Mucilaginibacter gracilis: one gene and its partner. The main gene of each other region encodes a partner of the protein of the gene in region 2 in a complex. Links are inferred from orthologs where the notes say so. Each region holds a gene or a part of one and is shown on either strand. Other genes may lie near its edges.

Region 1 (8,386 bases), 5.9 Mb from region 2 along the record:
CAGTTAGGCTTAACCTTTAGCGGCCAATACACGGCGTATAACTATAAAAGTTCGTTGTTGGCTAATTCGGATGCGGAGAAGCATCCGTCGTTTATACCTTTAAAGGCCGGTTTAAAGTATTATACTTCGCCAAATTTTTATTTCGGCGGCGAATTAGGTTCTACCGTTCAAAGCAATAACGGCACGGGCAATATGTTTGTATACGCTTTAGGTTTTGGGTTTGATGTACCCTTAGACAAACATAGCGACATTGAAATTGGATTTGCCTACCAAAACTACTCCGCAAGCCAGTACCAAACCACGGGGATGAGAGTAGCCTACCGCGTTGGCTGGTAATTTTGTCCGTTTAGTTATTGGGTATGCAGTATATTTTGTTATTTCGTCAAAAAAAAACGCAAAACAGTAAAATCAATACAATAACCAACAACGCTACAACTAATAACCAAACAACAAGTGCTAACTATCCTCAAAAAAGAGATCACCACTTATTTAAGCTCAATGGTAGCCTATGTTACCATAGGTGTTTTTTTGCTGGTATTGGGCCTGTTCCTTTGGGTGTTCCCCGAATCGAGCATTTTAGAATACGGATATGCAGGTTTAGATAGCTTATTTAGTACAGCACCTTACCTGTTTATGTTTTTAATACCGGCCATCACCATGCGTTCCCTCGCCGAAGAGCGTAAAGAAGGCACTTTAGAAATATTAGCAACCCGCCCCCTAACCGATTGGCAAATAGTTTGGGGCAAATACCTGGCCTGCCTGCTGCTGGTTTTGTTTGCATTATTACCAACCCTGGTTTATTATTATTCGGTTTATAACCTGGGTACGCCACAGGGCAATATTGATACGGGCGCGGTAATTGGCTCGTACATTGGTTTGTTTTTGTTGGGCGCAGCCTTTGTTGCCATTGGTTTATTTGCATCATCTGTAACGGGCAATCAAATTATTGCCTTTACCATTGCTGTTTTTTTATGCTTTATTGCCTTTAGCGGGTTAGATTCGCTGAGTACTTTGCTATCGCTGCAAAACTTAGGCTTGCAAAATTTCGGTATTAATCAGCATTACCAATCTATTAGTCGCGGTGTGTTAGATACGCGCGATCTGGTTTATTTCCTCAGTTTTATTGCACTCTTCCTCATCATCACCAAAACCATTACAGGAGGCCGAAAATGGTAAGCAGCAATAAAAAACGTGATTTAACACAGGTAGCCATTTGCCTTGTAGTGATATTGTTGATTAACTATGTTTCGGGCGCGTTTTTTACCCGTTTTGATTTTACTAAGGAGAAACGCTACACCCTAAGCACCATCAGCAAAAATATAATGGATAGCTTGCCCAAAGTGGTTAAGGTAACGGTTTATCTGCAAAGTGGCGATCTGCCATCGGGCTTTAAGCGGCTGCAAAGTGCCACGCGCGATATGCTTACAGATATGCAGGCTTACTCCAGCCGAAAACTGCAATTTGAGTTTATTGATCTCCTTGCCGGGATGAACGCCGAGCAGCAACAACAGGCTATTCACGACTTGCGGGTTAAAGGTATAGAGCCAACCAACCTCAGCGTTAAAAACGATAATGGCCTAACACAGAAAATTATTTTCCCATCGGCCATCGTATCTGCCGATGATAAACAAATACCGGTGCAGCTATTGCAAACCCGCAACGGCATATCGTACGACGATCAGCTCAACAACTCCATCCAAAACCTGGAATACGATTTTGCGTCGGCCATAAAAAAAGCAGTTGCCGATGGCAAGCCCGAAATTGGTTTTACCGAAGGCCACCACGAATTAACCGACCTGCAACTGAACGATGCGCTCAGATCATTAGCCGATGGTTTTACTGTTGGCAGGGTTAACCTCAAAACCATATCATTTGCCAGTTTGCTAAAAATAAAGCTGCTGGTTATCCCAAAACCCGATAAAGCTTTTACCGAAGACGAAAAATATAAAATAGACCAATACTTAATGCGCGGCGGCAAAATACTTTGGTGTATTGACCAGGTTAGTGCCGAGCTGGATAGCCTGCGCCACCACGAGGGCAGCCAACTGGCCTTTAACAAAACGCTAAACCTCGACGATCAATTGTTCCGTTACGGCATCCGCATCAATTACGATATGGTGTTGGATATGAACTGCGCCCAAATACCCGTTAATACCGGCAGCATAGCCGGGCAGGGCCAAATGCAACTTGTACCCTGGTTGTTTTACCCCATATTTGTACCTACATCCAAACATCCGCTGGTTAAAAACCTGGATGGTATCCGCAGCGAATTTGCCAGTACCCTTGATACTCTCGCCTTTAAGGGCGCTAAAAAAACGGTGTTGCTGTCCTCGTCTCCATTCAATAAAAAACTAACGTCGCCGCATGTGGTATCGCTACAAATGATAGAAGAAGTGCCCAAACCGCAGGATTTTCAAAGCCCACCCAAACCTGTTGCTGTTTTATTAGAGGGAACATTTATTTCCAATTTCCGTTTCAGGCCCGTGCCCGATAGCATTCACGAGCAAATACCTCAGCTACAGCAAAGCAAACCCACTAAAATGATTGTGATTAGCGATGGCGACATATTTAAAAACCAAATAGCCAGCGATGGGTTGCCCTTTCAGTTGGGGTTTGATCGGTATACCCAACAATCATACGGTAACAAAAACCTGCTACTCAACATTGTTGATTACATGACCGATGAATCGGGATTGATTGAACTCCGTACCAAAGAAATACAACTCCGCCTGCTCGACAAGCCCCGCGTGCGCGGCGAAAAATTGAAATGGCAGCTTATAAATAACATTTTACCCATTGCATTGGTATTAATATTTGCTATTTTTCAACATTATAACCGCAAGCGAAAGTATGCGCACTAATTTTTCTATTTTTGATAGATAATACTGAACAGAATTATGAGATTTATTGTTTCGACATCAACATTGCTTAAACAATTACAGGCCGTTAGCGGTGCTTTAAGCAGCAGTACTGTATTACCCATATTAGAGAACTTTTTATTTGAAATAAAGGAAGGTAATCTAACCATTTCGGCTACCGATTTACAAACCAGCATGACTACCTCTTTAACCGTTGAGGCTAAAGAGAATGGCCGTGTAGCCATCCCATCGCGCATTTTGCTTGATACTTTAAAATCACTGCCCGAGCAGCCAATTGCATTTTCGGTTGATGATAAAACCTTTGCAATAGAAATTAATGCCGGCGATGGCAAATACAAACTAAGCGGCGAAAACGGCGACGATTTCCCTAAAATACCTGTGGTTGAAAACGCCTCATCGGTAAACCTGGCGGCTTCTGTGTTAGCCGAAGCCATTAACAAAACCATATTTGCTGTGAGTAACGATGAGTTGCGCCCCGCCATGACAGGTGTTTTTTGCCAGTTAACTACCGACTCGTTAACCTTTGTTGCTACCGATGCACATAAACTGGTTAGGTACCGCCGCAAAGATGCCAAGGCTGCAAGCACAGCATCGTTCATTTTACCCAAAAAAGCTTTAAACCTGCTTAAATCCTCACTCCCGTCGGAAGATGTGAATGTGGCTGTTGAATACAATTCAACCAGTGCATTTTTTAAGTTTGGTAACATTAACCTGGTTTGCCGTTTAATTGACGAGCGTTACCCGGATTACGAAGCCGTTATTCCGCAGGTTAACCCTAACAAATTATTGATAGACAGACAAGCATTTTTAGGTTCGTTGAGCCGTGTTGCTATTTATGCCAATAAAACCACCCACCAGGTACGTTTAAAAATTAGCGGCAGCGAGTTACACATCTCGTCGGAAGATATTGATTTTGCTAACGAGGCCCACGAACGCCTAAGCTGCCAATACGAAGGCGACGATATGGAAATAGGCTTTAACGCCCGCTTTTTAATAGAGATGCTAAAAAACCTTAGCGGCGAAGAAGTATCTTTAGAAATGTCGACCCCAAACCGTGCAGGCTTATTACTACCACAAGGCGGCGATAAAAACGAAGATGTATTGATGCTGGTTATGCCGGTAATGCTGAATAGCTACGCGTAAAGACTTAAGTTAAATAATAAACAAAAATAGCGATGCGGTATGAAACCGATCGCTATTTTTGTTTATGGCTATTATTAAAAGCGTTTTATCGGAAAAATTTAAAATCCCACATTTGGTTTATCTAAGTGGCTTCCGATTGAAAAATCGAGATTTAGAAATCGACCTGGTGGTTTCCCCTAACAAAGATGGCTCCGTTCAAACCAACTGTGAAAGCACATTGCTATTCACTTCTATTTGTAATTTAAGTTTTAAGTTTGCGGGCGATGAATTAACGCAAATTTCCGGATTCGATATTTTAGACTTATCTAACGATGGTTTGGAAAATATAAATTACAAAATACTTGACTACAAGGACGGCAAAATTAATTTCTATTGCAAGGATGTAAAAAGTATTCCCAACATATAATTTACTACCTTATACATTTCCTCAATAATGATAATTACAACTTTTTAGCCAACGCCTGCTGCGCAAACTTTAAAAGCTCATCGGGTTGTATAAACCCAACTGTACCCAAAACAGGTTTGCCTTTAGGGCTAAAAATAATTAATGTAGGGTAAGCTTCCATTTGCCATTCGCGGGCAAGTTGCGGGCCCATACCCTTTTCCATATCTATAGAAACATTAATAAAATTTTTGTTGTAAAAGGCAGCCACACGGCTATCGGTAAACGTTTTAGCTTTTAGCATCTTACATGGGCCGCACCAGGTGGCGTAAGCATCAACAAAAATATATTTGTTTTGGGCAGCGCCTTGTTTTAAGGCTTCTTTCCAGGCATCTTCAATAAATATAATCTGGGTAACCGGCTTAGCACCTTTATTCTGAGCAAACACTACAGCCGAAACCATGGTTAAAGCCAGCAACACCGGCAAAAATTTCAATTTATATTTCATTAGTTTATATAGCATGTTAACGAAGATAATAACAAAATGATATAACTATTATTCAATTAAAAAAGCTTCCCGGTTAACAGGAAGCTTTTTAATTGTTTATTGCACCGGTGGTGCTTCTTTCTTTTGCTCAACAGGTTTTGGCTGAGGCTGTTGCGGCCTTTGTTGTTGAGTACGCTGCTGCTGCGGCCGTTGTTGGGGCTGTTGTTGTGGCTGCTGTTGCGGCCTTTGCTGTTGTTGCTGGGGCTGCGCTTGCGGTTGTTGTTGCGGCCTTTGTTGCTGTTGTTGGGGCTGCGCTTGCGGCTGTTGTTGCGGCTGGGCCTGTTGTTGTTGCTGCCTTTGTTGCATTTGCTGCTGGCGCTGCTGCATCATTTGCTGGTTGCGCTGTATAGCCTGCTGGCGAGCCTCATCTTGCTGTTGCTGGCGTTGCTGCTGCGCCTGCTGATCTTGTTGTGGCTGTGCTTGCTGCTGTGGCTGCGCTTGCTGTTGCTGTTGCTGAGGCTGTGCCGTAGGTTGTGTTTGATTAGGCGCAGCCTGATTTTGTGTTGGCCTGTTACGATTGCGGTTAAACCGGCCATTATCTGGATTAACAGGTGCCGCATTTGGAACGCTTTGCGGGCTTGGGTTAACTGCTGGCGTTTGGTTATTAGGTACAGTAGTTGGCGCAGCCTGGTTACCCTGATTAGGCTGATTATCGCGGTTACGGTTACCCCTGTTAAAGCTATTATTACCGTTACCACCATTGTTGTTGGTATTTGGCGTAACAGCATTATTGGTTGCTGGGGGTGTTGCATTTGTATTAGGCTGGTTACCCCTGTTACGGTTAAAACCACCACTACCATTAGGCGCATTATTACCACCATTTGTTGGGGCATTAGGTGCAGGCCTGTTAACACGCACTACGTTACTATTTTGCGCCTCGGGGTTGCGCGCTGTTTGTGCAAGCCTCGATGCATTATCGTGGTGAATAGTTGCACCGTTGCCGCGGTTTGCAATGCCCTCGTTAGGGTGCTGGTTGCGGTAGCCGTTGGCATCAACCACTGTGGCTGGCCTTGGCCTATCAAAATTATTGTTACCGCGTACTATAGTTGGGCGGTAAACATTAATAACATTGTTTTGCACTATAGTAGTACCAGGCCTGCTGGCATTATTTACCCGGTAAACCTGCACGCGGTTGTGGCTATAGCGTTCAATATCGTCTTGGCGGGGGCCGGCAATAAAGCGCCTGTTATTGTTAACATACACGTTATTAATAATGGTTGTGCGGCTTATAATAAATGTATTGCGTGTACGCGGAACATAGTAATTATAAATAAACGGACTATTAATGTAGGCACGCGGAGCGCAAACCCAATAATCATCGGGGATGCTGTAATCGTTGCCAAACGATAAATCAACGCTTATGCGGGGGCCAAGCGGTGCCCAGGCATAATACCTGCCGCCGGTGCGCCAGCTAACCCATGCTGGTCCCCATTCATTTCCGGGTATCCATTCCCATCCATAGTAATCGTCAAAGCGCCACCTTCCGTAATGAAACGGAGCCCAGCCCCACTCATAGTCGGATACCCAGGTATTACCATATTCCGTCATTACCCAGTGTCCTTGTGTTGCATAGGGTTGAAAACCCTCTTCGGCATCTGGTACCCAAACGTCTCCATAATCAGGGTCGTCTACCCAGGTGCCATATGGCGATAATTCATCGTAAAATGTTTGGAACGATACACTTACACCGGGCTGCGCCAGTGTTTTTTGTGGTTTAGCCATCAATAGTAAAAATGCTGCTAAACCTATCGTTATTAATTTATTTATAGTTCTCATGATTTCTGTTTAATTTAGAATCTGATGTTTTGACATTAAAAACAAGGTAACGTTTATTTTTGTAATAAGTTTATATCGCAAATTTTAATAATACATTTTTGCAGATTTTGCAGAAAACAACCTATTAAAAAATTTATTTGAATAAATAGTGCATCTTAACCAATGATTTAAATATTTTTACATTTTAGAAAAGTTTTTTTATGAGCAAAGTAAATATTCCGCGCCTGGACCTTGATACTTATGTAAATGGTACAGCCCAACAACGCAAACAATTTTCGGACGATATTGGTAAGGCCTTCAACGAAACAGGCTTTGTTACCATTACAAACCACGGCCTAAGCAAACAATTAATTAACGACCTATATGCCCAGGTTAAAGAACTTTTTAGCTTACCCGAGCCGGTAAAGCTTAATTACGAAAAAGTTGAGCTTGCCGGTCAGCGTGGTTATACCAGCAAAGGTAAAGAAACTGCCAAAGGTTTTAAAGTGCCAGATTTAAAAGAATTTTGGCAAATTGGCCAAACCGTTACCGACGATGATCCCGTTAAGGATGAATATCCCGAAAACCTACAGGTTACCGAGTTACCTACCTTTAATGCAACCACGCTCGAAGTTTATAAAAAACTGGAGGCAGCCGGTAGCCAGGTATTAAAAGCAATATCGGTGTATCTGGAGTTACCCGAAGATTATTTTGACGAAAAGATACACAACGGCAACTCCATATTAAGGTGCCTGCACTACTTCCCAATACTTGATCCTGATGCTTTACCGCCCGATGCTGTACGCGCAGGTGCACATGAGGATATTAACCTGATTACTTTGCTAATTGGTGCAAGTGCCGATGGCCTTGAAGTATTAACACGCGATGGCGATTGGTTTGCCATTAAGGCCGAAGGCGAAGATGTGGTTGTTAACGTTGGCGATATGCTGCAACGCTTAACCAACGGCAAGCTAAAATCAACCACGCACCGCGTTGTTAACCCTCCGCGCGAGTTGATGGGTAACTCACGTTATTCTGTTCCGTTCTTTTTGCACCCACGATCAGAAATGGACTTAACATCGCTGCCGTCGACCATTGATGCCGAGCACCCTAAGTTATTTAGCGACATTACTGCTGGCGAGTACCTGGATGAACGCTTGCGGGAAATAGGATTGAAGAAATAGTTTAGTAAATATGCAAATGAGTAAATGTGCAGGTGTGCAAATGATTAGGTAAAGATTTGTCAACTTTTAAAAAGTTGACAAATCTAAAGTAATTCATAAAAAATCATTTACTCATCTGCACATTCGCACACCTGCACATTAACAACTCATTCGCACATTGTTAAAACAATTGCAGGGCTTGTTGCTTTATCCTCATATCAACCAAACACAATTGTTATGAATGCAGATCAATACAACTATGCAACAGTTACCCAAGCCCTTGACGATTTAAAGGCCCGCGGGTACGTTGATGAATTTGACTTTAAAGATCAATACCTGTTTTGCAACGAAAAAGGTATACAGTTTAACCCGCAGGAGTTAAAAATAACCGAAGTTTATCGTTTTGAAGGCGCCAGCGACCCCGAAGATAGCTCGGTAGTGTATGCTATTGAAAGCGCGTCCGGTTTAAAAGGCGTATTGATTGATGCCTATGGCGCTTATGCGGATGAACGCAAGA
Region 2 (6,585 bases):
GTGTTTGTTTTTTGATTACGATGTAAAAGTATAGCGAATTTGAAGGCACATCCAGCGGTATTAGGCCGGTTAAGGTAAGTATTCGGTGAATGCGGGGGAATTGTCGGTGAAAGGGATGGCTTAATTTTGAAGGATTGAATGATTGAGGGATTGAGTGTGAAATAAAAGCACTCTTTTATGATTGACTAAGTGAAAATCTAAAAGCCAATAATTAACAGAAGCACAAATTAAAATCTTACTTTATCCCCCCCTGTCTTAATTTTGAAGGAGTGAATGATTGAGGGATTGAATTTGAAATAGAAGCACTTTAGTGAATGCTGAGTGAACCGTATAAAAGTTCATAGTTAATAAAAGTATAAATTAAAAATCTTACTTTATCCCCCCCCAAGCAAATGCTTTTTGGGTTGCCGGAGTTGGAAACTCCGAATAAGTTTATCACAAGTTGCGCTACGCTAAACTTGCGATAGCTTTTATAATACTTGCACAAAAAAAGCCCATCCGGGTTAACGGATGGGCTTTGAATGGTGTATTGAGCTTGTTGCTTACTTGCCTAATTTCTTTTTCAGGTTTTCGTCAATGGCTTCTAAAAATTCTTCGGTGTACAGGTAGTCTGTGCCGTGTTCAACTTTTGGTTTAATGGTTATGGCCAAATCTTTGGTCATTTTGCCACTTTCAACGGTTTCAATACAAACCTGCTCTAAAGCCTTGCAAAAGTCAATAAGTTCCTGGTTACCATCTAATATACCGCGGAACTCTAAACCACGTGTCCATGCGAATATTGATGCGATAGGGTTGGTTGATGTTGGGCGGCCAGCCTGGTGCTCGCGGTAATGGCGGGTTACTGTACCGTGTGCTGCTTCGGCTTCCATAACGGTGCCATCAGGGGTTACCAGGGTAGATGTCATTAAACCTAACGAACCAAAACCTTGTGCTACTGTATCGCTTTGTACGTCGCCATCATAGTTCTTACAGGCCCAAACAAAGTTACCGTTCCATTTTAAGGCCGATGCAACCATGTCGTCAATTAAGCGGTGCTCGTAAGTAATGCCGGCTTCTTTAAATTTGGCTTTGTAATCGGCCTGGTATATCTCTTCAAAAATGTCTTTAAAACGTCCATCATATTTTTTAAGGATTGTGTTTTTGGTTGACAGGTATAAAGGCCAGCCCTTCATTAAAGCCTGGTTAAAGCAAGCGTGTGCAAAACCGCGGATAGATTCGTCGGTGTTATACATGGCCATTGCTACGCCATCGCCTTTAAAATTAAACACTTCGAATGATTGCTCTTCGCCGCCATCCTCTGGTGTAAACTTAATGGTTAATTTACCTTTACCTTTAGTTACAAAATCGGTAGCACGGTATTGATCGCCAAAAGCATGACGGCCTATGCAGATAGGGGCTGTCCAGTTTGGTACCAAACGGGGTACGTTGTTCATTACAATAGGCTCGCGGAAAACCGTACCATCTAATATATTACGGATGGTTCCATTTGGCGATTTCCACATTTGTTTAAGGTTAAACTCCTTAACACGCTCTTCGTCGGGCGTAATAGTGGCGCATTTAATACCTACACCATACTGTTTAATGGCATTGGCCGAATCAATAGTTACCTGGTCGTTAGTTTCATCGCGGTACTCAATACCTAAATCATAGTATTTGATGTCCAGATCAAGGTAAGGTACAATCAGTTTATCTTTGATGAATTTCCAGATGATGCGCGTCATTTCGTCGCCATCAAGCTCCACTACCGGGTTAGCTACTTTAATTTTTGACATATACAGGCTTTGTTTTTATTTCAAAATTTTGAATGTCAAACTTACATAAAAAAAAATTTGCCTTGCAACACTATCTAAGCGTAATATTGTTTTTTTACACTATCGGCACCAAACATTTTAACGTGCTATGCCTTATATTAAAAGTAACTAAACTATAGAGCGATGAGCATAGATAAATTTACTCCGGGTATTGACGACGATAGCCTGGAAAGCGACGAAAGCATAAACAACGAACTCAGCAGTAAGGACGAGCCTCAAAACCTTAATTACAATGAGGAAGAGAACAGCTTTGAGCTGGATGTAAAAAGCGATGACCCCGATTATGACCATGCCGACCCCTATAACAGTGCTGTAAAAGATGGGGGCGACAGTATATCAACCTACGACGAAGCGAACCCCCTGGCTGTTGACGAATATGTTACCAACGAAGCGTTACAGGATGATGTAACCAATTTGGGTATGCATATAGATAATAAAGGCCAAAGCGTAGAAGTTGACGCTGTAGATAAGATACTCTCGCACACGGCAGAAGATGACCGCGACGATTTGGACGAGGAAGGTTACCCGAAGAATGACGAACCGATGAAATAAGCACCACTGTTGTGAGTTTGGTATAATATGGTTAGCTTTATTAAACCATATTATACCACTTATGAAAACCTTGTTAACCTGCCTGTTTTTGTTTGTAACCGTTAGTGCAGCCGCACAGACGGGCACAGCCAAAATAACTGCCAATTTTAAGGGGGAAGGCGGCGAGATCATATATTTCCAGTACGGAAAAACTATTGATAAACATATTGTATTAGATAGTAATGGCCGGTTTGCCGAAAAATTGATGATTGCCCCCGGGTTTTACTCGGTTGTAAATGACGGCAATGTGCTGCGCCTATACCTTGCGCCCGGAATGAACCTGAAAATTGGTAAAAAGCAACGTAAAGGCATTACCTTATACACCTTTGCAGGCAAGGGAAAAGCAGAGAATAAGTTTTTAACCCAGTTAGCCGCGCAACAAGCAAAGTACTTACCCGTTAAGTGGAATATATTAAGCAGCGATGCCAACTTTATTGAACCCACCGCCTTTATAAAACGGCTTGACCAATTTAAACAGGCAAGCCTTGAGCTAATTGCAAAACAACCCTTTAGTAACTATTTTACCACCGTACACACAGCATACGTTGATTGTTTAGTTAGAAAGTTTGCTTTACAATACATGGAGGGGTATGGCGTAGATGCTACCGAAAAACGCAAATACCTTACTAACCTGCAAAACAGCGATGCAAGTTTAAATACGCCCGAAGGGAAGCAAGCCGCTTTAAATAGCGTATACACAAAGGAATTAACCTATGATGATAGAAGGGCCGTTTTTAATAAAGTATATACCGGTTTTGACGTTAACAACGAGGCATTGTACAAATGCTCGGCCGAATATGTGGATTTACTAACCGAATGGCTTGATTACCTTGCCCGTACAACAAGCGTAGCAGATGGTGTAAACAACCGCAAAATATACCACATTAAAAACTTAATTCACAACCCGTACATTAAGCAACAAATGCTGCAACAAAATGGTGTTAATATAGCTAAGGCCGAATAAGTTTACAACTACTCAAGTTCTAAATTGAATCGTTTTTTTAATTCCGCTAAATCGGGGTTTTTTGTAGCCATGTGTGCATATTTATCTTGTGCAGAATACAGGCGTTTAGTTGCTTTCACTTCGTCAATACGGGTTTGTATCTCAATATCAAAGTTTTTAAGCGAGGTGCGCAGAAAATTAAGGATGTAGGGTTTTTCGTCTCTAAAGGCATTTTCTTGTGCCTTGGTGCCAGCAATTACCTCAAACTGATAGGGCTTAAGCATTACCGGTGGTGTGGTTGTAAAAATGCTAAGCAAACTCATTTTGCCTTCGGCTTTAACTTTGGCGGCATATTCGTGCCAGTATCTTAAAAAATCGTCGGTTGTAAAATGCTCTTTATCCGAGCCTTTTAAGTAGGGGTCGTCTTCCTTTTCTTCTTCGGCAACAACTCCTTTATTCCAATTTTTTAGCGATGGCGTTACTGTGGCACTTTTTAACAAACTGGGCGTTGGCATTGCCACCCTTGGTTTATCGGCAGGCGGTTGCTCAATAGTGGCAGCCTCAATAGCCGGTATTGCTGTTAGCGATGGTGTTTTTGTTGCCGCTGCCTGTAGCGGTGGTGTTTGATCTAAAGCTGTAATAACTGCCTTAGGCTGCTCGTTAGAGGCGTTTTGAAGCGGAACTGTTGTGGAGGAGGTTGCTGCTAATTCAGGTTTTTTTTTTACCTGCCCTTCGGGCTGGTTATTATTTAAAGTGGAGTTAGCCAGGTTTAACGCTGCCGTTATGTGGCACATTTTGAGTAGCCCCAGTTCAACCTGCAAACGTTGGTTTTTACTCAGTTTGTAATTGATGTCGCATTGGTTGGCAATGTTCATGGCCGATAGCAGGAAAGATACCGTTGACGCCTGCGCCTGGCTAATGTATTTTTTGCGAATTCCTTCGCTTACCTCAAGTAGTTTTAAAGTTTCGGCATCCTTGCCAACCAGCAGGTTGCGCAAGTGTTCGGTTAAGCCCGATATAAAGTGACTGCCATCAAAGCCTTTTGCCAATATCTCATCAAAAATTAACAAGGTTTTGGCCGTATCCTGAGCGAGCAAACTTTGGGTTACGTTAAAATAGTAATCGTAATCTAATATATTAAGGTTATCAATTACAGCACGGTAGGTTACATTACTGCCCGAAAAGTTAACGATCTGGTCGAACATCGACAGCGCATCGCGTAAGCCGCCATCAGCCTTTTGGGCTATAATGTGCAGCCCGTCTATCTCGTATTTAATGCTCTCTTTATTGGCGATTGACTCCAGATGGCCGGCCATATCCTCAACGCGGATGCGGTTAAAATCAAATATCTGGCAGCGCGATAATATGGTAGGCAGTATTTTATGCTTTTCGGTGGTAGCCAATATAAATATGGCGTATGAAGGTGGTTCTTCCAGCGTTTTCAGGAAGGCATTGAAAGCCGCCTGCGATAGCATGTGTACCTCATCAATAATATAAATTTTGTATTTACCGGCTTGTGGGGGTATACGCACCTGCTCTATCAGGCTGCGGATGTCTTCTACCGAATTATTGGATGCTGCATCCAATTCATGAAAGTTGAATGAATTACCGCGCTGAAAAGATATGCAGCTATCGCACTCGCCGCAGGCTTCGGCATTGGGCTGTAAATTGGTACAATTTATGGTTTTCGCCAATATGCGCGCACAGGTGGTTTTACCTACACCCCGCGGCCCGCAGAATAAAAAGGCTTGCGCAAGCTGATTATTACGGATGGCATTTTTTAACGTATTGGTGATATGTTGCTGGCCCACAACGGTATCAAAGGTAACCGGGCGGTATTTGCGGGCCGAAACAATAAAGTTATCCATCGCAACTAAATTATAAATATTGGCGGGTTTGTGCAAGCCCAAACCGCCAACAGATATAAAAGTTTAAATACGAGTTAAAAATACAGGCTACACCTGGCTATTTTGCACGGCACTCAGTTTAGAGATAACCGTATAGGCATTGCCAATATCAAGGCCAACAGCCTCATTAACATTACCGCAGCGCTGGTACGATTTTAGGCAATAACCCACACTTGCCATATAGCTTGGTTCGGGCGGAACAATAACATCCAAAATCCCTTCAAATTCGTTGCGGAAGCAGTCGGCAAGGTCGGTATATAAGGCGCCGCCACCTACAAGGTACAATTTGCCAGCTTTGTCAAAATCGTTATCGGTAAATGTTTTTTTGAGCGTTGGCGATATTACTTCTTTGTAATAGCTATATAATTGGTTGCGGCGTATATCGGTAAGGTCTTTCTTGCGGCGGTCAACAACTATGCTGCCACCCTGAAAGTTTTGGTTAATAACATGCTCATTTTTCATGCCCAGGTTGTTGCTGCGGCTCAATTCGCTTTGCAAATTGTTAACGGCATAGCGCAAGCCCGATATACTCATGCAGGTACGGCCAACCAAACCGCCGTTTAAACTTAAACCGGTTTCGCAGGTGCCATAACCAAGGCTTACTACAAAAAAATCGTCAGTTTCGGCAACGGGGCCTTTTCTTATCGCATCAATACAGCCAATAATTTCGGGCACTACTTCAATGTGCCTAACAGTTACCTGCATGCGTTTATGCTCGTTTGTAGTAAACGTATCCGAGTTGTACTCAATAAAAATATCCCGCGGGGTGTAAAAGTTAACAGCTTGTTGCTTGAAAAGTTCGAAGGTAGTATATGGGAAACCTGTTGTAAGCACAACCTCGGCAGATTTGCCTTCGGTGGCCAGCAGCAAACCAGCCTTGGCAAGTAACTGATAGTCAATGTCAGACGGCGAACTGTTAATATTACGATAGGGCGAATAACCCTGCTGTAACGCCAGGTTACCAATAAGGTAGCCATCGCCATCATCAAAAAGTTGAATGTTGTTTTGTACCTCGCCCGAAACATTGAGCAGGGGAACGTTATAACGTTCTATTACGCTTGGGATATTAATTGAGTAAGGAATCATTTTTTTAGATATTGCTTAGTGCGATAAATATAATGTATAAAAATTAAATAAACATTAAGCCTCCCTTTTTTTTACGGGGCATAAATCCATCGTAATGTGTTATACAAATCGTTTTTATTTTAAATGTTTAAACATTTAAAATACGTGTTTTTACGGATATGAAAATTGATTTTGCAAGCTTATATTTGGATCGAACAAAGAGTCATCAGTTTAAATTAATTAAGGGGAAAATCAATTAAATAAATTG

What was found.
Region 1: the proteins of BDD43_RS00595 (region 2) and dnaN are in contact, whole or in part, in a cryo-EM structure (PDB 8GIZ), measured with the Escherichia coli proteins. The link is inferred for Mucilaginibacter gracilis from one-to-one orthologs.

Annotation. Positions count from the first base shown.
Region 1 is NZ_RBKU01000001.1:6,054,363-6,062,748, forward strand. What follows is about bases 2,093-4,959. They hold dnaN (DNA polymerase III subunit beta), read left to right. Parts: upstream 2,093-2,897; coding sequence 2,898-4,022; downstream 4,023-4,959. Other genes in these bases: gldG (gliding motility-associated ABC transporter substrate-binding protein GldG), read left to right, coding at 2,093-2,861; BDD43_RS26970 (hypothetical protein), read left to right, coding at 4,087-4,428; BDD43_RS26975 (thioredoxin family protein), read right to left, coding at 4,463-4,912. Outside these bases: BDD43_RS26950 (DUF3575 domain-containing protein), read left to right, coding at 1-336; gliding motility-associated ABC transporter permease subunit GldF, read left to right, coding at 454-1,176; more of gldG, read left to right, coding at 1,170-2,092; BDD43_RS29795 (DUF6600 domain-containing protein), read right to left, coding at 5,009-6,727; BDD43_RS26990 (isopenicillin N synthase family dioxygenase), read left to right, coding at 6,928-7,890; BDD43_RS26995 (phosphoribosylpyrophosphate synthetase), read left to right, coding at 8,107-8,386. UniProt on the Escherichia coli protein: Confers DNA tethering and processivity to DNA polymerases and other proteins. Acts as a clamp, forming a ring around DNA (a reaction catalyzed by the clamp-loading complex) which diffuses in an ATP-independent manner freely and bidirectionally along dsDNA.
Region 2 is NZ_RBKU01000001.1:148,860-155,444, reverse strand. What follows is about bases 2,795-5,731. They hold BDD43_RS00595 (DNA polymerase III subunit gamma/tau), read right to left. Parts: upstream 5,214-5,731; coding sequence 3,375-5,213; downstream 2,795-3,374. Other genes in these bases: BDD43_RS00590 (ParM/StbA family protein), read right to left, coding at 5,301-5,731; BDD43_RS00600 (hypothetical protein), read left to right, coding at 2,795-3,366. In the rest of the region: BDD43_RS00610 (NADP-dependent isocitrate dehydrogenase), read right to left, coding at 543-1,772; BDD43_RS00605 (hypothetical protein), read left to right, coding at 1,935-2,363; more of BDD43_RS00600, read left to right, coding at 2,425-2,794; more of BDD43_RS00590, read right to left, coding at 5,732-6,338. UniProt on the Escherichia coli protein: Part of the beta sliding clamp loading complex, which hydrolyzes ATP to load the beta clamp onto primed DNA to form the DNA replication pre-initiation complex.